3 regions of the Paenibacillus sp. FSL R5-0749 genome follow, and region 1 is predicted to be linked to each of the others. Evidence: predicted binding sites of a transcription regulator. Region 1 holds the regulator's gene; each other region holds the start of a gene.

Region 1 (7,095 bases):
TGGCAACCCTTTTCTTCTCTTCCACACTGGACTCACGGTCTGTTTTCTCGCCCATCATAACTTTATCAATAGCCAGAGACAAGTGCCGTTGTTCTATGTGTAACAGCCCATCCCGCATGGCATATATCGCTGCTTCATTCATCACACTTTCAAGCTGCGCACCGGAGAAACCATACGATTCTTCCGCAGTCTTCTCCAGATTCACTTCCTTCATCAGAGGTTTATTCACCGCATGCAATTCCAGAATATGCTTTCTACCCTTCTTGTCAGGCAAGTCCACTTGAATGTGGCGGTCAAAACGTCCTGGACGTGTCAGGGCGCTATCCAGCATTTCCTTGCGGTTTGTTGCAGCAATAACCAGTATTCTTGGGGTATCGGAAGAATAAATTCCATCCATTTCCGTCAAGAGCTGGTTCAGCGTCTGATCATACTCCCGCTGTTGTCCACCTTCACGTTTCCCCCCGATGACATCGATCTCATCGATAAATATAATAGCATTTTCTTTATTTTCCTTGGTGGCACGGGTTCTCGCATCCTTGAACAAATCCCGAATTCTGCTGGCACCAACACCAACATACATTTCCACAAACTCACTGCCCGATGCAGCAACGAAAACAGAATCGGTGTAATGCGCAGCCGCTTTGGCCATCAACGTTTTCCCTGTCCCTGGAGGGCCTGTCAGCAAGATCCCTTTTAACGGGCGAATCCCGAACTTGCGAATTTCTTCATGTTTGATGAGAAAGTCCAGTGCTTCACGCAATTCTTGCTTGGCACTGTCCTGACCACCAATTTCTTCAAAAGTAAGCTTGGAAGGACCTTTTTTCTTCCGTTTACGCTCCTGTGCAGCGCCTACGGTAATCCCGCCACGCATTTGCATCATGAACAACAAAGCTCCAACAAACACCGCTGCAATTAGAATCGGAACAATATTAACACCAGTAAAAGCAAGAAAAATAATCAACACGGGGACAAATCCAATGGCAATTTCTTTGGTCCACTTAGGCATTAGGCCACACTCCTATCTGACCGGGCACACGCGGCAGAATAATAAACTTGCTGGCATCTCCATCTCTGAGACTAACATATACATTGTTGTCATCCATCGCTGTATTTACCTTTATTCCATTCGTAGCCATCTTGGACAATGTTGGTGTGATCTCGGTGTACTGTTTGTTCTCCATCGCCTGAGCTACGGTAAACATCGCATCACCCCACCAGCTTTCCAGTGCTTCACTGGAATGATCTACAACATCCAACTTTAATGAGCGAGTTCCAATCAAGGTCTGTCCTTCTTTGTGAATATATTGTACCAGTCTGCCCAAATCAACATCAGGTTGCAGATCCAGTTTCAATTGTACGTCATTGCGGTTAATAGTTAATTGAACGTCATTGACTCCATCGTACTGGGTAACCATCTTTTCAATCGGATTCTGCAGAGCCACCTGACGATACACAAACCAACCTCCAAACAACACAACGGCTGAAATGACGGCAGTTAAAGCAATAGGCAATACTTTTAGCTTCAAGTGAATTACCCCTCCCAGATTTTGGCCTAACTTACTGGCCTATTGGTATATACGAATATGTGCACATTGACTCCTGCGAGAATTTCGACAGGTTTATTTGTTATGAATGTAACTTTGAGTACATAACTGAGTATATCACATCGTATATACAATTTCGAAGGCGAAAATATGAATAAATTATTAATTTTAACTATTTAAATCAAAACTGTTCACAGGCAACACAAAGAACCGGTTCAGTCGGATATCCGTCTGCCGGTTCTTTCACTTCTATGATTCTCTAGCTAAGTTACTCTATTTGTTCTAGCTGTTCGGGAGTGTGTAAACCAAGTCTACCTGTTCTCCATTGCTAAAACGATAAAACCGATAGTGGTTATGCGTACCGTCTTTATAATACACTTGCCACACATATATTCCATTCACAACTCCGGGCATGATTCGTTTAATCTCACCGGCTGGAACTTCGGAACTAAAGCGATTGCGTATCTGTGCTTCGGACATGCCATTCTGCAGCAGTTCACTGTGTATAGCGTTAGCACCTGTAGCAGGTTGATTGTTTGCATCGAATTTAACCCAGACCATAACATCCTGGTTATCCTTGTTTTTGCCGAGCAGGGTCCAGTAGATGTTGTCAGAGCCTTCTTTATCTCCCCAGATGTACTTACGCAATTCATCATAAGATGTAATGCCCAGTTGCTCCTGTGCTGCCTGTATGGCGAGCGCTTCTTCCTTACGCTGGTCCTGTGTGACATACACGTAATAACGCTGAAGTCCAAACAGAATCAGAACCAGTGCAAGCAGCGAAATCCATATCCACTTCTTTTTTTTCTTCAAAAGCCGAACTTCCTTTCCTTATGATGCTCCGCAATGCAATTAACGAGCAAGCAAACCATCAAATGCCAATTGAGACTCACGCAAAATGCGCTCTTCATCCAGCGTCAGACATTCGCCATGTTTAACCACTTGTTTCCCATCTACCCATACGTGCTCCACATCTTTGGCAGAGGCTGAATAGATCGTATGCGAGATCAGGTCTGTATGTGGGTAGAAGTGTGCCTGTTCAATGTCCAAGGCGATGAAATCAGCCTTCATGCCTACCTGAAGCGCTCCGGTATTGTTCAGGAAGATGGATTTAGCACCATACGAAGTTCCGAGTAGTAACGCTTCGCCCGCTGGCACGGCAGTCGGATCACCAGACACACCTTTGTGGATCAATGCAGCCAGTCTCATTTCTTCAAACATATCCAGGTTGTTGTTGCTTGCCGGTCCGTCGGTTCCGAGTGATACGGTAACTCCCGCTTTCAGTAACGCAGGTACCCGCGCAACACCGGAAGCGAGTTTCAGGTTACTTCCCGGGTTATGCGATACAGCCACATCATGGCGGGCCAAAATTTCAATCTCTTCATCATTTAGATGCACCGCATGTGCTACCAGGGATGGACGGGAGAAAAAGCCCAGTTTCTCCAGATGTGCCACAGGACGCAGTCCATAGTCTGTAACGTTCTGCTCCACTTCACGAAGCGTTTCCGACATATGTGTATGCAGAGGAAGGTTAAGATCATTTGCGACCTGTACAAGCTTCTCTATGTAGTCAGGAGGGCATGTATATGGTGCGTGTGGCGAGATTACGGTTGTGATGCGGCCATCTGCCTGTCCATTCCACTCACGCGCAAACGCTGCCGACTCCTCCAGCTTCCGCAATTGCTCTTCTTCCGAGCACAACCCGATTACACCACGTGCCAGTGCTGCTCTAACGCCGGATTGTTCCACAACTTTGGCAACCTGATCCATGTGATCATACATATCCAGGAAAGCTGTAGTTCCGCCTTTCAACATTTCAAGCACGGATAGCGAAGTTCCCCAATATACGTCTTGTGAAGTCATTTTTGCTTCCATCGGCCACATTTTTTCCTGCAACCATACTTGTAACGCAAGATCGTCCCCGTGTCCTCTGAGCAACGACATCGCTGCATGACCATGCGTATTGATCAGACCCGGCAGGAAGAACAATCCTTTTCCATCCACTTTGGTACAATTTTCGTCTCCATCCGGCAATGTCTCACCAATATGCACAATCTTGTCATTCTCGACAACCATGTATCCATGAACCACGTTCCATGTCGTGCCTTCATTAACGGCAAATTTGCCGTTGTGAATTACCCATCTATTTGTTGTCATCTTCCTCGTCGTCCTTTCCAGTCTCCAAGTAATAGGCCAAACTAAGCAGATCCGTTGTAAAGTCAGCATGGTGAATGCGGATATGTGGCGGTGTTTTTAGAATGGTTGGTGCAAAATTAAGAATCGCTTCGATTCCCGATTCAATAAGTTGATCGGCTACATTTTGAGCTTCCGTATCCGGAACTGTAATAATCCCGATGCGGATGTTATCCGTCTTAACCGCTTCCGTCAATTCATTCATTGGTTTTACCGTCAAACTGTTGATTTGACTACCAATCTTCGGTCCATATGCATCGAATACAGCAACAATCTTCATGTTGTCTTTCAGATATGCGTTGTAGTTGGACAAGGCCTGTCCGAGGTTACCCGCACCTACCAGAGCTACATTAATTTGCTGATCAATTTTGAGAATGTGACGAATTTTCTCGATCAAATAGGATACATCATACCCGATCCCTTTACGACCAAAATCACCGAAGTAAGCCAGGTCTTTTCGAATTTGGGCCGGATTCAGATCCAGCCTCTGTCCAAGCTCTTGAGAAGAAACAGTAGCCACCTCACGCTGATGCAACTCGTTCAAATAGCGCAAGTATACAGGCAGACGTCGTACCACCGCTTCCGAAATTTTATCCGATTTCATTCTTGCTCCCCCTTACCAATGCCACGATAAAATAGTAGATGAAAAGATGAGCATTCTGTATAAACTCAAAGATAGACGTGACATTTTATACAGAATGCTCTTTGTAATTTAGGTTATAAGTTCTTACGTGCAACTGCTTTAATCGGATACGGAAATATCTAATAAAGTTTAACGCCAAACGATAGTGTCATGCAATGATATAACGAACAAAGTTAACCATTATCCTTGTTCATTAACAGGTTTTTCTAGCCACTCGGTAATTCGGGGAACCATCTGCTCCGTGAGCATATGCTCCATTTTGGGACCAGGTAATGAATATAAAAAGAATTTGCCATAGTACGCTTCGATCACACGTGTATCATAAACAATGACAATACCTCTGTCCTTCGCTGTTCGCACCAATCGGCCAAATCCTTGCTTGAAACGAATGACCGCTTGCGGCACAGACAGTTTCATGAATGGATTTTTCTTTTGCTCCTGGAGCAATTCACTCTTGGCTTCCACCAACGGATGATTCGGCGGCTGGAAAGGCAGGCGCACAATAGCGAGACAGGTCAGGGCTTCTCCCGGGATATCTACACCCTCCCAGAAGCTGCTTGTACCCAGAAGTACCGTAGCTTTGGCATCTTGGAACCTGCGAGTCAGCTTGGAGCGGCTTCCACTGTCCACACCTTGGCCCAACAACGAGATGTCGTTACCTGACAGTGCCTCCTTCAGCGGATCATAGACCTGGCGCAGCATCTTGTATGAAGTAAACAGAACCATCATGCGTCCACGGGTGGCAATTGCGGTCTCTGCGAGTGATTGCACCAGCATATTGACAAAGTGCGCATCACCCACACTGCCTTTCACACTCGGGAAATCACGCGGAATCACTAGAAGTGCCTGATCGCGATAATTAAAAGGTGATGGCAGCATCGACGTTAACAGCCGATTATTTTCAGAGGCTTCCTGTAAGCCAAGCTGCTCAATCATGAACTGGAATGACTTATCTACAGAGAGCGTAGCCGATGTAAGCACAACACTTTTCTTTTTATCAAAGAACAAATCCTTCAGTTGTGCACTGACATCGACAGGTACGGCGTACAGTTGAAGAGATTTACTGCGGAACTGACCGCTGGCTTCCATCCAGTACACCGTTTTGGCATCATCCATACGCATGAAGAATCGCAGATTCTCCTTCAATGTGGTCAGATCTTTCAGCAGTCCTGTAATGTCCGTAATCAGACTATCCGATTGATAATCATCCTGATCCTCTTTCACCTCAAGCAGCAATTTGTCCCCTTTGCGAACCAAATCGCCCAGAGTCACATAGATCTGGTTCTCCAGATCCTGCAACTCCTGCCATTTCGCAGGTTTCTGAGATGCCTTCAGGCGCAGGGAAAATTGCCCTGTCTCTCCCGGTGAAGCATCACTTCGTTCAGGCAAAAGACCGAACAGGGCATCGCTCATACGATCCCACAGTTCCTTAACCTCGACAGCTAGCGGGAACATCTGATCTACCATGGAGCCCCATTGCACCGAATTTTCATGCCCGGATAACTGCGAACGAAGCATAGGCAGTTGTCCATTACGACTGTCTTTAAACAGACGGGTCAGGGTATGAACCAACGTGAAATATTTCATATGCATTCCAAGATGTTTACCCGCTACATCTTCCAGATGATGGGCCTCATCGATCACAAGACTCTCATAGGCTGGCAACAACTGATGTGCTGCTTTGACATCCGTAAACAATTTGGAGTGATTGGTTATTACGATATCAGACAACCCGGCCTCATGTTTGGCGCGATGATAGAAACATTTGCGGAACCATGGGCAGGATCTTCCCAGACAGGACTCGGATTCGCTCTGTACCGTCTCCCAGAAGTCGCCTCCGCGTCCGCTAAGGTTAAGCTCCTCATCATCTCCAGTTTCAGTCTGTGTGAGCCACACGATCATCTGAGCGGCTGTGAAATAATCCTCTTTGGGCGTGGCGAATTCACGTTTATTGATTTTGTGTTCAAATTTGCGCAGGCACAGGTAATGTCCACGTCCTTTGAAGACAGCAGCCTTAAACGGAAACGGAACCACTTGGGTCAGCATCGGAATATCTCGCTCTCTCAATTGCTCCTGCAAATTGATCGTATGCGTGCTGACCATGACTTTCTGTTCTTGTTTCACACTTTCGTATATCGCTGGCAGCAGATAACCCAGAGATTTACCGGTACCTGTTCCAGCTTCGATCAAGAGATGTTTCTCTTCATCCAAGGCTTGCCTTACACTGCTGAACATCTGGGTCTGCGCTTCACGCTCTTCGTAATGATCCAGCGTATCCTTCAGGTTCTCCCGAACCTGGTCCATAAACTGTTCGAAGCTTACACCATCGAGGGGGTTACCTTCCCGCTCATCACGTGGTGCACCAATATCGGTCCAATCACTTACATTAAGAGCAAGCTGCCGATAATAGGTATGTCCGTCCAGATCCTGAATCGGCTCTGCTTCCTTCTCACTGCGCATCCCGTCCAAGAACCAACCCAAGTCACTGTCCTCTGGTGCGAACAGGTCACTGAGCCGTTGAATCGTTATGAGCGGTAATTCCTTTAACTCATCCAGACACTTGAGCAGCACATAGGCTGTCGCCAGTGCGTCACTGTCGGCCTGGTGAGGGCGATCATGTTGAAATCCAAATTCAGAAGACACATAACCGAGTTGATAAGAACCCAGTGATGGGAACGTAATCTTCAGAAAATCAATGGTATCCAGAATACGGCC
Region 2 (7,095 bases), 1.9 Mb from region 1:
TGACGTCTTTTTTGTACTCCATTTGATCTGTGATATTCGTGATTGTTCCATCACTCGCTCCATCAAAGGTTTCATCGGTCTTGTCGATTCCGGTTGGAGTCGCAGGACGCGATGGAATGATCAATGTTTGAGCGGAACTGTCTGTTGTGGTGGTGTCATTACCTCTTTTCACAATGGACAACGTGATTCCGATCCAATTGTTGTCTATGATGATATATCCTGAACCATCTGTAATAACGTCCGCTCCGTTGATAGAGTATGCTGCATTAGGCACAAGTCCAGTCAATTGCTCGTCCACATAGTTGATTACAGCGGCTGGTGTTGCTTCTGGTGTAGTAGCTGCCGAGTCAATGGTTACTGGCGTTTCCAGTGATGTAAATGCAGAGGAGGTTGCTTTTGTACGAACATAGTACATACTCGGCTCCAGTCCTGTAACAGTTGTGTTGGCGATAGCTGTCCATGAGCCGTTGATATCTTTTTTGTATTCCATCTGATCTGTGACATTCGTAATTGTACCATCCTGAGCGCCGATTGATGTTTCATCGGTCTTGCCAATGCCAATTGGAGTTGCAGGACGAGATGGGATGACCAATGTTTGAGCTGAACTATCTGTAGTTGAGATGCCATTGCCCGTTTTTACAATGGACAGCGTAGTTCCCATCCAACTATTGTCGATAGCGATATGCCCTGAGCCGTCCGCGGAAGCACCAACTCCATTGATTGAGTATGCAGCATTAGGAATAAATCCTGTCAATTGCTCATCTATATAGCTAATTACAGCGACTGGAGTTGTTTCAGCTGTAGCTGTACGGTTTATGGTTACTGCATAATATTTCACGGTTGTGTTATCGGCTGCCGTCACCTTAATGTATGCAGTGGTACCTCCACCTGCGGTGAGCGGGATTGTTGAGTTGCCTGTAACTGCACCTGTGGTATAGTCACTGTTGCTGAATAACTCAATCTTGGCTTGATTGTCTGCCAGTACAAGATCGGCTAGTCCCAGTGTTGAGGTCGTGTCAGATACGTTAACTGTCCAGCTAACCGCTGTCCCAGATGTTGTTCCATCTCCGCCCCTTGGAGCACTGTCAGTCTGTCCAAGTACATTGGTTAGACCCGCGTTGTTGCTGCTCGGTGCAGCATCTCCGAGTACAATCCGTGCGTTGTCATTACCTACAATATAGAACTTTCCATCATGATAAATAACGGAGTTGAGTCCCTGACCACTTATACCGAATGTATTCTCATCATAAGGTGTCCAATTCACCAGATCAGAGGAAGAATACATAATGTATTCATCTGTACTTCCATATAGGATCCCCGCTGTTACATAGACGCCATCACCGTAAGCGATTGCTTTTAAATCGACTGCGTTGACATTATCGATGCTATGTCTGATCCACGTTGAACTATTATTCAAAACTCCGCTTGACTCCAAGACAAATGGGTTGCCAAGTTCATCGGAGCCAGTGACTACATATTTCCCATTAGCGTAGGTAACATCACTAAACAGGTAATATTTTGGAGCATCATAATTGCTAAGTGAGACTATAGGCTCCCAATGTAATCCGCTTGCGTCCGCCTGCCAGACTCCGCTTTCCCCGAAAGCAATATAATCTCCATTTACAAACTTCACATTAATACCATAGGTGCTCCCCAGGTTATCACCTTTCGTCCACAAGGTGCCGTCAATAGAAGACAGGCTATCGCCCTTATCCGTTACTGCAACAAAACCTCCACTTGCACCATAGGTCAGCGCTACCACTCTACCCGTTACACTTGCGGGAAGATCACTGAGTATCCAATGTTCACCATCAGTGGATACCCCGATTCTTTTACCCATGGCAACAAAAGTGTTATTCCCGTAAGTAACTTTGGAAAACCCTTCCTTAGGAAGTGTCTGGCTGGTTGTACTTAAATGCTCCCAGTCGCTCGTGGAATGCAGTATAATTCCATCCGTTGTATCATTTCCATAAAGTGAATCACCGACAACCACCCATTTGCTACCGTTATAAGCGATGCTCTGAAGATTTCCCGTGATTTTTTTCCATTCGGACTTGTCTGCAGTAACAACGAGGCTATTCGGAGCGGAGGTCACCAGGACCATACCCGTTCCATTCGAAGCTGCAGATTGGATGATCATATTGGTTACTGTGGGCTCCGAAGTCCAATTTACGCCGTTATCCGTGGATGAGTCCAGTTTACCTGCCTGACCGAAACGATAAAGTGTTGCTCCGACTTTGACAGTACCCATTGTATTGTCATAAGAGGGATCAGTTACAAACGATATTCCATCAGTGCTGGAGTAACCAATCGTTGAATTTTTAATAAGATATAGCTTTCCATTATAGATCGAGAATCGTTCCAACGAGGAAGTACCATTCAAAAAACCATTCGTCCAACTACTTCCGTTACTTGAATATGCATAACCGGAAAATACATTACCACCGACAACAAATTTCCCTGATATATAGGCCATATCCATTAAATAAAAGTTTGAGCTAGAAGTACCGTTTGAAGGCCAAATTTTTGGCATGGTACTCCATAACGTCCATGTTGCTCCATCCGAAGATGAATAAATAATGCCGACATCTTGCGCTCGGTCGCTGGCATGCCATTTTCCACCAACAGCATAAAAATTGCCGTTAATATAAACGACTTTTTGCAAAATGTCACCATTAATTCCCGATGATTTGTCAATCCAAGTCTCACCATCAGACGAAACGATCAATCTTGCTTTATTAGGAGTAGATTCCACCCCTACTGCAACATATACATTGTTTGCATACACAATGCTTCTCCATGATGTTTTTTCGTTAGAAACTCCTGTATTCACTACAGCCCAATTTAATCCATCTATGGATTGAACAATACGTCCCTTTTCACCCACTGCAGTGTATTTCCCGTTAGCATAAACGACGTTTCCCAGATTACGATCAACGTTGTTATTAACCGCGGATAGTATGTTCACATTTCCGTTAGTGGAGGCATGAGCTTGAGGAAGAAGGACATTAGGGAGAACCAGAGTGAATATCAAAGCATACATCAAAACTGTTCTCCAGCGTAAAGATTGTTTGAACATGTTTAACCCTCCTAGTATCAGTTGATTTTCTATGAAATGATCTACAGAAAATCATTTGATGATGTGTATAATATGGAACTGATTCCGACCCCAGCCCTTCCCCAAAAAATTTAATTAAATATGTGTGTTTATTATACAAATTGATTCTGAACAATTTCTGAACAATTTCTGAACAATTTCCTTCATATAAATGTAAGTTTCTATACCCACCGCATTGAAACGAAACAACGCCTTTTAAAGCATATTTTTAAATTACATTGTGATAATTTACACAAAGTTTCGTGCTAGACCCATATACAATTGAGATATGGCATTCAACGTATCAACAAAGAAGTTTAGGTGTTTTATTCCACGAAGAACAATGAAGGAGAGGATGAATGATATGGCAGCAAAAACACCTCTTGAGGTTGCACAATATACGGCGCAAACAGGCATGAAGAAGGCTCAAAATCCGGTGTCTTCTGTACTGGTGCTTAGTTTTCTGGCAGGTGCTTTTATTGCGCTGGGTTTTCTACTGGATATTCGGGTGATTGCATCTGCGCCGGCAGAGTGGGGAAGCTTGGTTAATCTGATCGGTGCGGCGGTGTTCCCGGTTGGATTGATGCTAGTACTCATAGGTGGTGGAGAGCTGCTGACAGGTAACATGATGGCTGTTCCGCTCGCGACGATTGCTCGAAAGTTATCCGTAGGTAGCATGTTGAAAAATCTAACATTAGTGACGATTGGTAACTTTGTTGGAGCTTTGTTTGTCGCGTACGCGTTTGGACATGTGCTTGGTCTGACTGGAGAGGGTGTATATCTGGCTAAAGTGGTGGATATGGCTGGTCACAAGTTGCATGACGGATTCCTGCAGGCTTTTATCTCCGGCATTGGCTGTAACTGGCTGGTCGCGTTGGCTGTGTGGCTATCTTATGCATCGGATACGATGAGTGGCAAGGTACTGGGCATTTGGTTTCCAACGATGGCGTTTGTGGCCATTGGATTCCAGCACGTTGTGGCTAATATGTTCCTTATCCCGGCGGCAATCTTCGAAGGGCATTATTCGTGGGGCCAATATGTAATGAATTTCATTCCGGTATGGCTTGGGAATCTGACTGGAGGTGCTCTGTTTGTAGCTGCAGCCTATTGGGTGGTGTACCTGCGCCAAGCTGAGCCTAAAGTGAAACCAGAGGTAGCGACGTCAATTGAGCCTGTGGAGACGGAGGCTAGAGTGATGTTGAGCAAGCAGGCGTAGCGGAATAACATTACAATGCACGACCCGAAACTTGTGCTTCATATCACTTAGAAGTGAAGAGGATTCTGATCTTGCTCCGTTTCATGGCGAAGATGCTGTGAAGGAGCAGGTCGGAGTCTTTTTTGTGGTGTCTTTGTTCGATTTTAACGCAAAATAAATTCGCCATGAAAAGGTTCGGGGGAACGAAACCTGTTCATGGCGAATTTCGGGAGTGGTCCATGATATGGCATGAGGAGGAAGTGGGGAAACACTAGCCTAATGCCTTGTTTTTAATTTACCCCTGAATTCTGAAGTTGAATCAATTGGCATAACATTTTTTTAAAAATATTTTGAAGCCGCTATAGCGGTGAATATGAAGCAAAAAAATACTGCTCTCTTTACGTGATAACCTCGAAGAAGATATGATATAGGGATAGCTTTTGAAGAGGGGGAGCCATACGATGATCGATCAGGAGAATGGGGTATTTGCAGCGGTATGCCCGCTCGATTGTCCAGACACTTGTGGTCTGTTACTACATAAAGAGAACGGCAAAATTGTGAAGGTGGCAGGCAATCCGGACCATCCGATAACCAAGGGTGCCATTTGTAATAAAGTTAGAAATATGACGGAGCGGGTATATCACCCCGAGCGTCTGCAATATCCGATGAGACGTGTCGGAGCCAAGGGTGAAGGCAAGTTCGAACGAATCAGTTGGGATGAAGCAATCAGGGAGATTACGACCAAGTTCACTGCATTGTCCGAGACCTACGGATCGGAGAGCATCCTGCCCTACAGCTTCTACGGTAACATGGGCATTCTCGGCGTAGACGGCATGGATCGACGGTTCTTCAATGCACTAGGTGCAAGTGTGCTGGAGCAGACGATCTGTAATGCCGCCGGAAATACGGGCTGGAAATATACGATGGGCGCCAACCATGGAACGGTGCCAGAAGATACGGAGCATGCAGATCTTATTCTGGTATGGGGCGGCAATATCGTCAGTACGAATATGCACCAGGTCGTTTTGGCGGAGAAAGCACGCAAGAAGGGCGCCCAGATCGTCGTAATCGACGTTCATCGCAATCGTACCGCTCAATGGGGAGACTGGTTTATTCCGCTGTACCCGGGCACAGACAGCGCACTGGCGCTCGGATTGATGCATGTGCTGTTTGAACGGGGACTGACGGATGAAGCATTTATGCAAGAGTATACGGTAGGACACGAGGCACTACGTGATCATGTCCGCAGTTACACCCCTGAACGCGTTGCGCGCATTACTGGTGTGCCGGAGGAGACCATTGTGAAGCTGGCCGAAATGTATGGTAACGCACAGGCAGCCCATATTCACATCGGCAATGGCCTCCAGCACCATGATAATGGGGGCATGAATGTGCGTAGCGTAGCTTGTCTGCCTGCCATTACAGGGCAATGGCTGAAGCAAGGCGGCGGTGCCGTGCGTACCAACAGCTACGCGAGCACGAATAGCGATGCGCTGGAACGTCCGGAACTGCGGCAGAATCCGGAGCCGCGAGTGGTGAACATGAACCGGATTGGTGAAGCGATGCTGGAAGCGGAGCAGCCGATCCGGGCCATGATGGTCTACTGCAGCAACCCACTGGTGGTGGCACCGGATACCGAACGAGTGGAGCGAGGTTTTGCAAGGGAAGATCTGTTCACGGTTGTGCATGATCTGTTCATGACGGATACGGCAAAATATGCAGATATCTTGTTGCCGGCCACCTCTTCATTTGAAGCGACGGACCTGTATGCCTCCTATTGGCATCAGTATGTTCATCTGCAAGAGCCGGTGATTGCACCGATTGGAGAGAGCAAGAGCAATGTGGAACTGTTTTCTCTGCTTGGGCAGGCCATGGGGTACGATACTGCAATCTTCGGAGAAACACCGGAGCAGATGATTAAGGATGCACTCCAGGATACAGGCAATCCTTACATGAATGGAGTTACGTTAGAAGGACTGAAGGAACACCGATTCATGAAGCTGGATATGACACCACATGCTGCATTTCTGGATCAGCTGCCTACGCCTTCAGGCAAAATCGAGTTGTATTCGGAGACAATGGAACAGCGAGGGCTTCCGCCGCTCCCTACCTATAGCGCTCTGATTGAAGGATATGATGGGGAGAATCCGGCTGGACCTGCCGATACGTATCCGCTGATGTTCCTCTCGCCGCCGAACCATAATTTTCTGAACTCCACCTTTGGCAATTCAGCCAAACACCAGCGTTTGGAAAAGATGCCTCTTTTGCAAATGCACCCTGAGGACGCTAACCGCAGAAACGTGGAGGATGGAGATGCAGTGATCGTATGGAATGATCGTGGGCGTATCGAACTTACCGCCAAAGTAAGTGAAGCCATGTTGCCGGGAACCGTCATCAGCCAAGGCTTATGGTGGGATGGTGAAGGCAAGAAGCAACGGGCGAATTCGCTGACGTCCAATCGGTTGTCGGACATGGGTAACGGGGCTACCTTCTTCTCGGCCACTGTCGAAGTGAAGCGTCAATGAGTGTGCTTGCAGCGCGATTTTTTTGAGGTAAGATGAACAAAGAACAGAATGTAGCTGGATATAAAGAGCAATACAGGTAACACTTCCAAAGGCCTTCGCTCTGGCTGGTTATGCCGTCAGGGCAAAGGTTTTTTTGGTATGGGAACACGTTTGTAGCGTATTAAGGAGAATGAACTAGAGATGATGAGATGGCTGGATAACTATCCAAAAGAAGTGAAAGTTTTTTTGCTGGCAAGTCTGGTTAACGCAACCGGTAGTGCCTTAATGTGGCCGCTGAC
Region 3 (7,095 bases), 560 kb from region 1:
GATCAAACCGCCAACGATAAATGCCCACAAGAACTGCATTCCATTTATCCCTCCTTTTCTATGGCTACGGCATGTGCGATACAGGGAATACTTTCACCCTGCTGGTATGAGAGCGGGGACAAGAGTGCTCCAGTAGCAACAACCAGCACCCGCTTAAGTTCACCCTTCTGCATCCGATTCAAAATGTGACCGTAGGTTACGGTGGCAGAACACCCGCAGCCACTTCCTCCTGCAACAACATAAGGCTGTTTCTCCCGATCATAGATCATCAATCCGCAATCATTGAACACTGTCTGTTCCATGGGGAGACCTTCTTTTTGCAAAAGCTCTTTGGTAATCGGCAGACCGACAGAAGCCAGATCCCCAGTCACAATAAGATCGTAATAACCAGGCTCCAGTCCCGTATCCCTGAAATGCGAAATCAGGGTGTCGGCGGCTGCCGGTGCCATCGCTGAACCCATGTTGAAGGGATCTTTGATTCCCAAATCCATGATCCTACCAATGGTAGCCTTGGTCACTACTGGACCATCACCCGTACGGGACACCACACCACACCCTGAACCCGTAACGGTATATTGCGCATAAGGCGGCTTCTGAGAGCCATACTCCGTAGGATAACGAAATTGCTTCTCAACCGTGCAGTTGTGACTGACCGTACCTGCAAGGACATAATCGCCAGCTCCCGAGTCCACAATCATGGATGCCAGCGCCAACGTTTCCATAGAAGTTGAACAAGCTCCGAAGACACCAAGGTAAGGCACACCCAATTTTCTCGCTGAAAATGAACTGCTGATAATCTGATTCATCAGATCTCCACCCACAAAAAAGTGTAGCTCTTCCTTGGTGATGTTTGCATTAATCAAAGCGAGTTGGGAAGCCTGTTCGAGCAGTTTGCGTTCTCCCTTCTCCCACGTCTTCTCACCGATCTCAAGGTTGTCATAAATGTAATCAAAATCTGATGACAAGGGACCTTTGCCTTCATCTGGTCCTACTACTGCCGCCTTGCCGATAATTCGCGGACGATTCTCAAATTGCCACGTTTGGCGACCCAATCGCTTCACAGGTGTCCACCTCCAAATCCCAAAAAGGCGTACACGATGCCTACAACAAATGCTGCCACGACACCAAACACGATAACGGAACCAGCAAGTTTGAACATGTTGGCCCCAACCCCAAGTACCAACCCTTCAGCACGATGTTCAAGTGCAGCAGAGCACATGGAATTGGCAAATCCGGTTACCGGCACAGCCGTTCCTGCTCCTGCCCATTGAGCCATTTTATCGTATATCCCAAGACAAGTCAGAATAACGGATATGAGAATCATGACCGCCACCGTAGGATTGGAAGCTTCCTTCGATGTCATGTCGAAACCGGCCATGAAAGCCTCTTGAATGGCCTGTCCTATCAAACAGACGGTACCTCCAACCAGAAATGCCTTGAGGCAGTTCTTCAGGATTGGACGAGGCGGTTCATGTTTTTTCGCAACTTTTTTGTACTCCTTTTCATCCATGGACAGGGACGACGTTTTTTTTTCGCTTCCAGATGCAGATTGAGCTGGCAAGATGCAAGACCTCCTCTATGTCAAAATGGTTCAAAGCTACGGCTGAATGCCAATGTGTATAATCTTATATTCAGTGTTTGTTAATCATCGGAAGGTTATGTATCCGGCGACAGACAGCATATGTTTCCAACAAGATCATACGGTGGAAACAGGTTGGAGATCCGCCGGATTTGAAGGCTCATAGATACGTTCTATAAATAAAGAAGAACAATCACGAGCAAGATAAAAAGAACGATGAACAGTACTTTTTCCGTGCCCTCTTCCGGAGGCTTCATTGGATAGTTAGCTCCTTCCTGTATGAGACAAGGAAATATTGAGTATAAAAACTTCACAAAATGATGACATCCCCTCTGTATATTCATATTCATTGAAGTAGCTCCAGGTCTGCGGCTACCGCGGATAAAATCATGAAACATGGGTAAGACAAGCGCCCAAAACATGCCTTAAATACGTGACATAAACATGGACAATCACTTGCGCAAGGTTCATACTGTAATGTGACCAGTGGTTAAATAACAAGTCCTCCGCATAATCAGATGCGTGTTCAAAAAAGTCTGATTTTGAACTACATCTAAAAGGACAACAGGCGGGTAGCCGTTCTACTGTGACCTGAAATACATACCAACAGAGGAGTTGTTGACACATGAATGAAAAAACGATGGATATGTTTCGCACGTTGACGGAGTTTCCCTCCGCATCCGGTTTTGAACGTGAGCTTCGCGGCTGGATGAAAGAGCAGCTTTCCGCTTATACGGATGAGTTCGTCCAGGATCGCCTAGGGAGTCTATTTGGTGTTTTACGGGGAGAGGAATCCGGTCCTAAAGTTATGGTTGCCGGACACTTTGACGAAGTTGGTTTCATGACTACGGGCATTACCGAAACAGGTATGATCAAATTCCGTCCACTGGGTGGATGGTGGAGTCAGGCTGTACTTTCTCAACGATTGGAAATCATCACACCTGATCGTCGGATTACCGGAGTTGTAGGTTCCACACCTACACACTTGCTGGACGAGTCCCAGCGGAACAAACCTGTTGATCTGAATTCCATGTATCTCGATATTGGAGCAGACAACCGTGCCGAAGCAGAATCCTGGGGCATTCATCCAGGGATGCAGATTGTGCCAATCTGTGAATTCACGCCGATGGCGAACCCGAAAAAAATCATGGCCAAAGCGTGGGATAATCGTTACGGCGTAGGTCTTGCACTTGAACTGGTTGAAGCGTTACACAAGGAAAAACTGCCAAACACACTTTATGCTGGTGCAACGGTTCAGGAAGAACTGGGGCTTCGCGGTGCACGTACGGCGGCCAATCTGATTCAGCCTGATATCTTCTTCGCACTTGACTGTAGCGCGGCGAATGATATGACAGGTGACAAACAGTCATTTGGACATATTGGAGAAGGAGCATTACTTCGTATTTTTGACCCGGGTATGTTCACTCATCGCGGAATGGTGGAATATGTTCAAGATACGGCTTCATCGAATCAGATCAAAATGCAGTATTTCATCTCACCAGGCGGTACTGATGCAGGCCAAGTTCACCTGAGCGGCATTGGTGTGCCCTCAACAGTGATTGGGATCTGTGCACGTTATATCCATACCTCTTCTTCCATCATTCATACGGATGACTACGATGCGGCCAAAGAATTGATTATAAAACTCGTTAAAGGTCTTGATCGGACAACGATGAATACCATTATTGATAAAGCGTAGTTCAGTTACATGGAAAACACTTAAATAATTATGCCTGAAAGAGATGTCCCGTCAGACCGGGATGTCTCTTTTTTGGTTTAATCAACTAGATTAATAGGTCGAACATTATGGAGAATGCCACATAAGATATACGATAATGGAAGATCAATAACCAAACACCAACCAGTGGGGGACCTGTTATGGCAGTGGGAAGAAACGGAAAATCGAATAAAGGTTCTAACAAAAAACCAAACGCTGCTAATACCCTCCTTAATGGAAACCTCAAGGGAAAAAATCTCGAATTGATTGTAGCAGCGCTATTGGTGAGCGGAAAGTTGAGAGTGGATGCTGTCACGTTGTTTCGTGAGGCTACATTGGTTGTGGAATTGGTTGGTCAATATAAAACACTTCAAAAGGTCACACCCTCCAATTCAGACAAACTGGTACAATTCCTGGATGAAACCGGCGGCGATATGACGCTGAATGATGTTATACAGGCATTTCAACAGAGGATCAATTCCTAATCGCCAAGAAATGAGGTGGACATCATGTCCGAGTTTGACGGAACCGGGTTTGCCGAACTGTTAATTGTGCTTATTCTTGTTGTTTTATTTGTTTATGGCTCTACTGACATCGGAACACTCACTGGCTCACCTACTTCAACCTGATCTTCGTAAGTCCTAACAGTAAAAATCGCAGCATCTGGAGAAAATGAACACATCAAAATGCCAATCCGATTCACCGGACTGGCATTTTATGTATCATTACAGAAATAATGGCGAGAACGCAAACCACGCCAAAATAAGGGTAAGCACAATGCAGACATTCTCTACAACGGCTCCATGTTTGGTTCCTGTACTCATCAGGTTGGCTCGTATGCGCCACTTGAGCGGTGGTAACGGACGAATGCCACGATTGGTTAATGAATCGGCCAACAAGTGCATCGCGTACGCTGTGCCTCCCGCTACCCAGATTTCCGGCCCCTGCTGTTGCGAGGTGCTGTAAAGTAAACCAGCCCAGACCGCAGTTCCATACAAGGTATGCGTTAATCCCCTATGCGTTAGTGTGGTGCACAGCATAAGCAGGCTGCCTGCAATCAGATTCCACGGAGCAAATGCGTGGCCGTAGAACACCAGGCCGAGTCCAATGGTGAACATCAACACTTTGCGAAGAGAACGCGAAGGCAGGAATGACACGAGTGCAATGAGAATTGCAAGCAGCAGGTTCCATGGTTTGGCATGAACATAGAAGTACACAAACACAGCTGTCGGCAAAAGAACGGTCTGTAACAGCCTGATGAGACTGTTAGGCAAGGCTCTCGATACCAGCAGCGAATTCGGCTCATCGATGTCAGGCAATAACGAACCAATCAGAGCAACCGTAACTGCGGGTGCAGTCACCGGCATACCAGCCAACTGAAGTACAGATAGCGAAACGCCTGTCCCGATAATCAGGTGGGATCTTCCCATCATGATGCAAAAACGTCCTTTCGAAGAAATAGGGAACATACATAGCCCACTTTTGATAGTACAACGAAACCAAAACAAGAACAATAGTTCGTATTTCTTATTTATATAAAAATAAATATCACTTTCTGTGATGGGGCTCACACTATTAAATTTATGACTCTTCTATCTTTATTAGTGAATTAAATCACATAAATTATCGTCAACACCTTGTATAATTTCAAATATAAACCACTAAAATTGCAGGTAATGTACAGCGTCTATTCAAGGAGGCATACACACATGAACGGAAAAAAAGAGAAACTCGTTATCATTGGTAACGGTATGGCAGGAATCAGTACCGTCGAACAAATTTTGAAATTAACTACGCGATTTGATATTACCGTTTTTGGCACAGAGCCCTATCCTAACTACAACCGCATTATGTTGTCATATGTACTGGAAGGCAGTAAAACACTGGATGACATCGTGCTGAATGATCTCCACTGGTATGAAGATTATGGTATTACACTCCATACTGGAACAACTGTAGCCCGAATTGATTCGGATACACTTGAGGTCATTACGGAGGATGGAACTCGCTTTCCTTATGACAAAATTATCATTGCAACAGGCTCCAACTCCTTCATTCTCCCCGTACCGGGGCATGACAAAGAAGGTGTCGTTGGTTTCCGTGATATCGCCGATTGTAACGTCATGCTCGACGCTGCTAAACAGTACAAACGAGCGGCCGTGATCGGGGGCGGACTGCTGGGTCTTGAAGCGGCCAAAGGTCTGGTACAACTTGGCATGGAGGTTACCGTAGTACATCTGATGGAAGATCTGATGGAGCGTCAGCTTGATCCGCAAGCTTCAGCCATGTTGAAGGCCGAACTGGAACGTCAAGGAATTCGGTTCAAAATGGGCGCACAGACTTCCGAACTGCTTGGCGGTGAACGGGTTGAAGGCATTCGTTTTGCCGATGATTCCGTGCTGAATGTTGACTTTGTGGTCATGGCTGTAGGGATCAAACCGAATACAGCTGTAGCCCGTGAAAGCGGTATGGAAGTGAACCGGGGTATTGTTGTGAATGACTACATGCAGACTTCACTTGAGAATGTCTATTCGGTTGGGGAATGTACAGAGCACAGAGGGGTATGTTACGGCCTCGTTGCCCCATTGTTCGAGCAAGGCATGATTCTCGCGAAACATATCTGCGGTGTGGAGACCGCTCCGTATGAAGGCTCTGTAGTATCAACGAAATTGAAAATTTCGGGTGTGGACGTCTTTTCAACTGGTGAATTCATCGACAGTCCGGAGCACACCGTCATTTCGCATAAAGACGACTGGAAACGGACCTACAAAAAAATTCTGCTCCGCGATAATAAAATGGTTGGTGCTGTTCTATTCGGTGACATTACGGATTCTGCCGAATTGCAGAAGTTAATTAAACATCAGACTGAAATGACTGAAGAACTGTATAGCTCACTCATGGGTACAGGCTGCGGCGGTCATAAGAAAACAACCTCTGTTGAAACGATGCCGGAAGACGAAATCGTCTGCGGATGTAACGGGGTCACTAAAGGAACGATTGTTGATGTCATTACCAACCAGGGCCTCACTACTGTAGATGAAATCAAAGCCTGTACGGGTGCAACACGCTCTTGCGGTGGATGTAAACCGGTTGTGGAACAGATTCTGCAATATGTACTTGGTGATAACTTCAGCAGTGGAGCCAAACAAGGCATATGTGGATGTACTTCCATGGGACGGGATGAGATTGTAGCCGAGATTCGTGCAAAGGGATTACAAACGACCAAAGAAGTCATGAATGTACTCGGATGGAGTCAGCCTGAAGGTTGTTCCAAATGTCGCCCGGCAATCAACTATTATCTTGGCATGATTGCACCGGACACGCATGAAGACGAGAAGGAATCCCGTTTTGTCAACGAACGCATGAACGCCAATATTCAAAAGGATGGAACGTATACGGTCGTACCGCGGATGTATGGCGGGGTGACTACACCAGCGGATCTCAAACGCATTGCTGACGTTTCAGTCAAATATGATGTGAAAGCAGTTAAAGTTACCGGGGGTCAGCGTCTCGACTTGATTGGTGTCAAAAAAGAAGATCTGACCAAAGTCTGGGCTGAACTGGATATGCCTTCAGGTTATGCATACGCCAAATCGCTGCGCACGGTCAAAACATGTGTCGGCTCCCAATTCTGCCGATTCGGTACACAGGATTCCATGGCGATGGGTGCTCGCATTGAACGGAAATTCGAACGTCTGGATCTGCCTGCCAAGTTCAAATACGCTGTCAATGGCTGTCCACGGAACTGTGCAGAGGCATGTACCAAAGATATTGGTATCGTTGGTAACGACGGCGGCTG

What was found. The regulator Rex, encoded in region 1, represses fermentation and respiration genes when NADH is low (regulators of the CRP and FNR family bind a similar motif). The targets are predictions, from matches to a motif close to TTGTGAAATATTTCACAA.
Region 2: MKY85_RS27630 (formate/nitrite transporter family protein) is a predicted target of Rex. The motif match lies at 3,337-3,354, and genes of this name have one in related genera.
Region 3: nirB (nitrite reductase large subunit NirB) is a predicted target of Rex. The motif match lies at 4,899-4,916, and genes of this name have one in related genera.

What each region holds. Positions count from the first base shown of each region.
Region 1 covers NZ_CP152005.1:4,255,433-4,262,527, forward strand. The annotation lists gene MKY85_RS18840 (AAA family ATPase) at 1-1,006, opposite strand, end outside; gene MKY85_RS18845 (hypothetical protein) at 999-1,526, opposite strand; gene MKY85_RS18850 (DUF5590 domain-containing protein) at 1,827-2,357, opposite strand; gene MKY85_RS18855 (amidohydrolase) at 2,397-3,701, opposite strand; gene MKY85_RS18860 (redox-sensing transcriptional repressor Rex) at 3,688-4,341, opposite strand; gene dinG (ATP-dependent DNA helicase DinG) at 4,561-7,095, opposite strand, start outside.
Region 2 covers NZ_CP152005.1:6,178,073-6,185,167, reverse strand. The annotation lists gene MKY85_RS27635 (S-layer homology domain-containing protein) at 1-3,079, opposite strand, end outside; gene MKY85_RS27630 (formate/nitrite transporter family protein) at 3,462-4,313, shown strand; gene MKY85_RS27625 (molybdopterin oxidoreductase family protein) at 4,754-6,817, shown strand; gene MKY85_RS27620 (MFS transporter) at 7,001-7,095, shown strand, end outside.
Region 3 covers NZ_CP152005.1:4,817,556-4,824,650, forward strand. The annotation lists gene spoVAE (stage V sporulation protein AE) at 1-39, opposite strand, end outside; gene spoVAD (stage V sporulation protein AD) at 45-1,061, opposite strand; gene spoVAC (stage V sporulation protein AC) at 1,058-1,510, opposite strand; gene MKY85_RS21555 (M42 family metallopeptidase) at 2,205-3,278, shown strand; gene MKY85_RS21560 (hypothetical protein) at 3,458-3,781, shown strand; gene MKY85_RS21565 (metal-dependent hydrolase) at 4,022-4,729, opposite strand; gene nirB (nitrite reductase large subunit NirB) at 5,006-7,095, shown strand, end outside.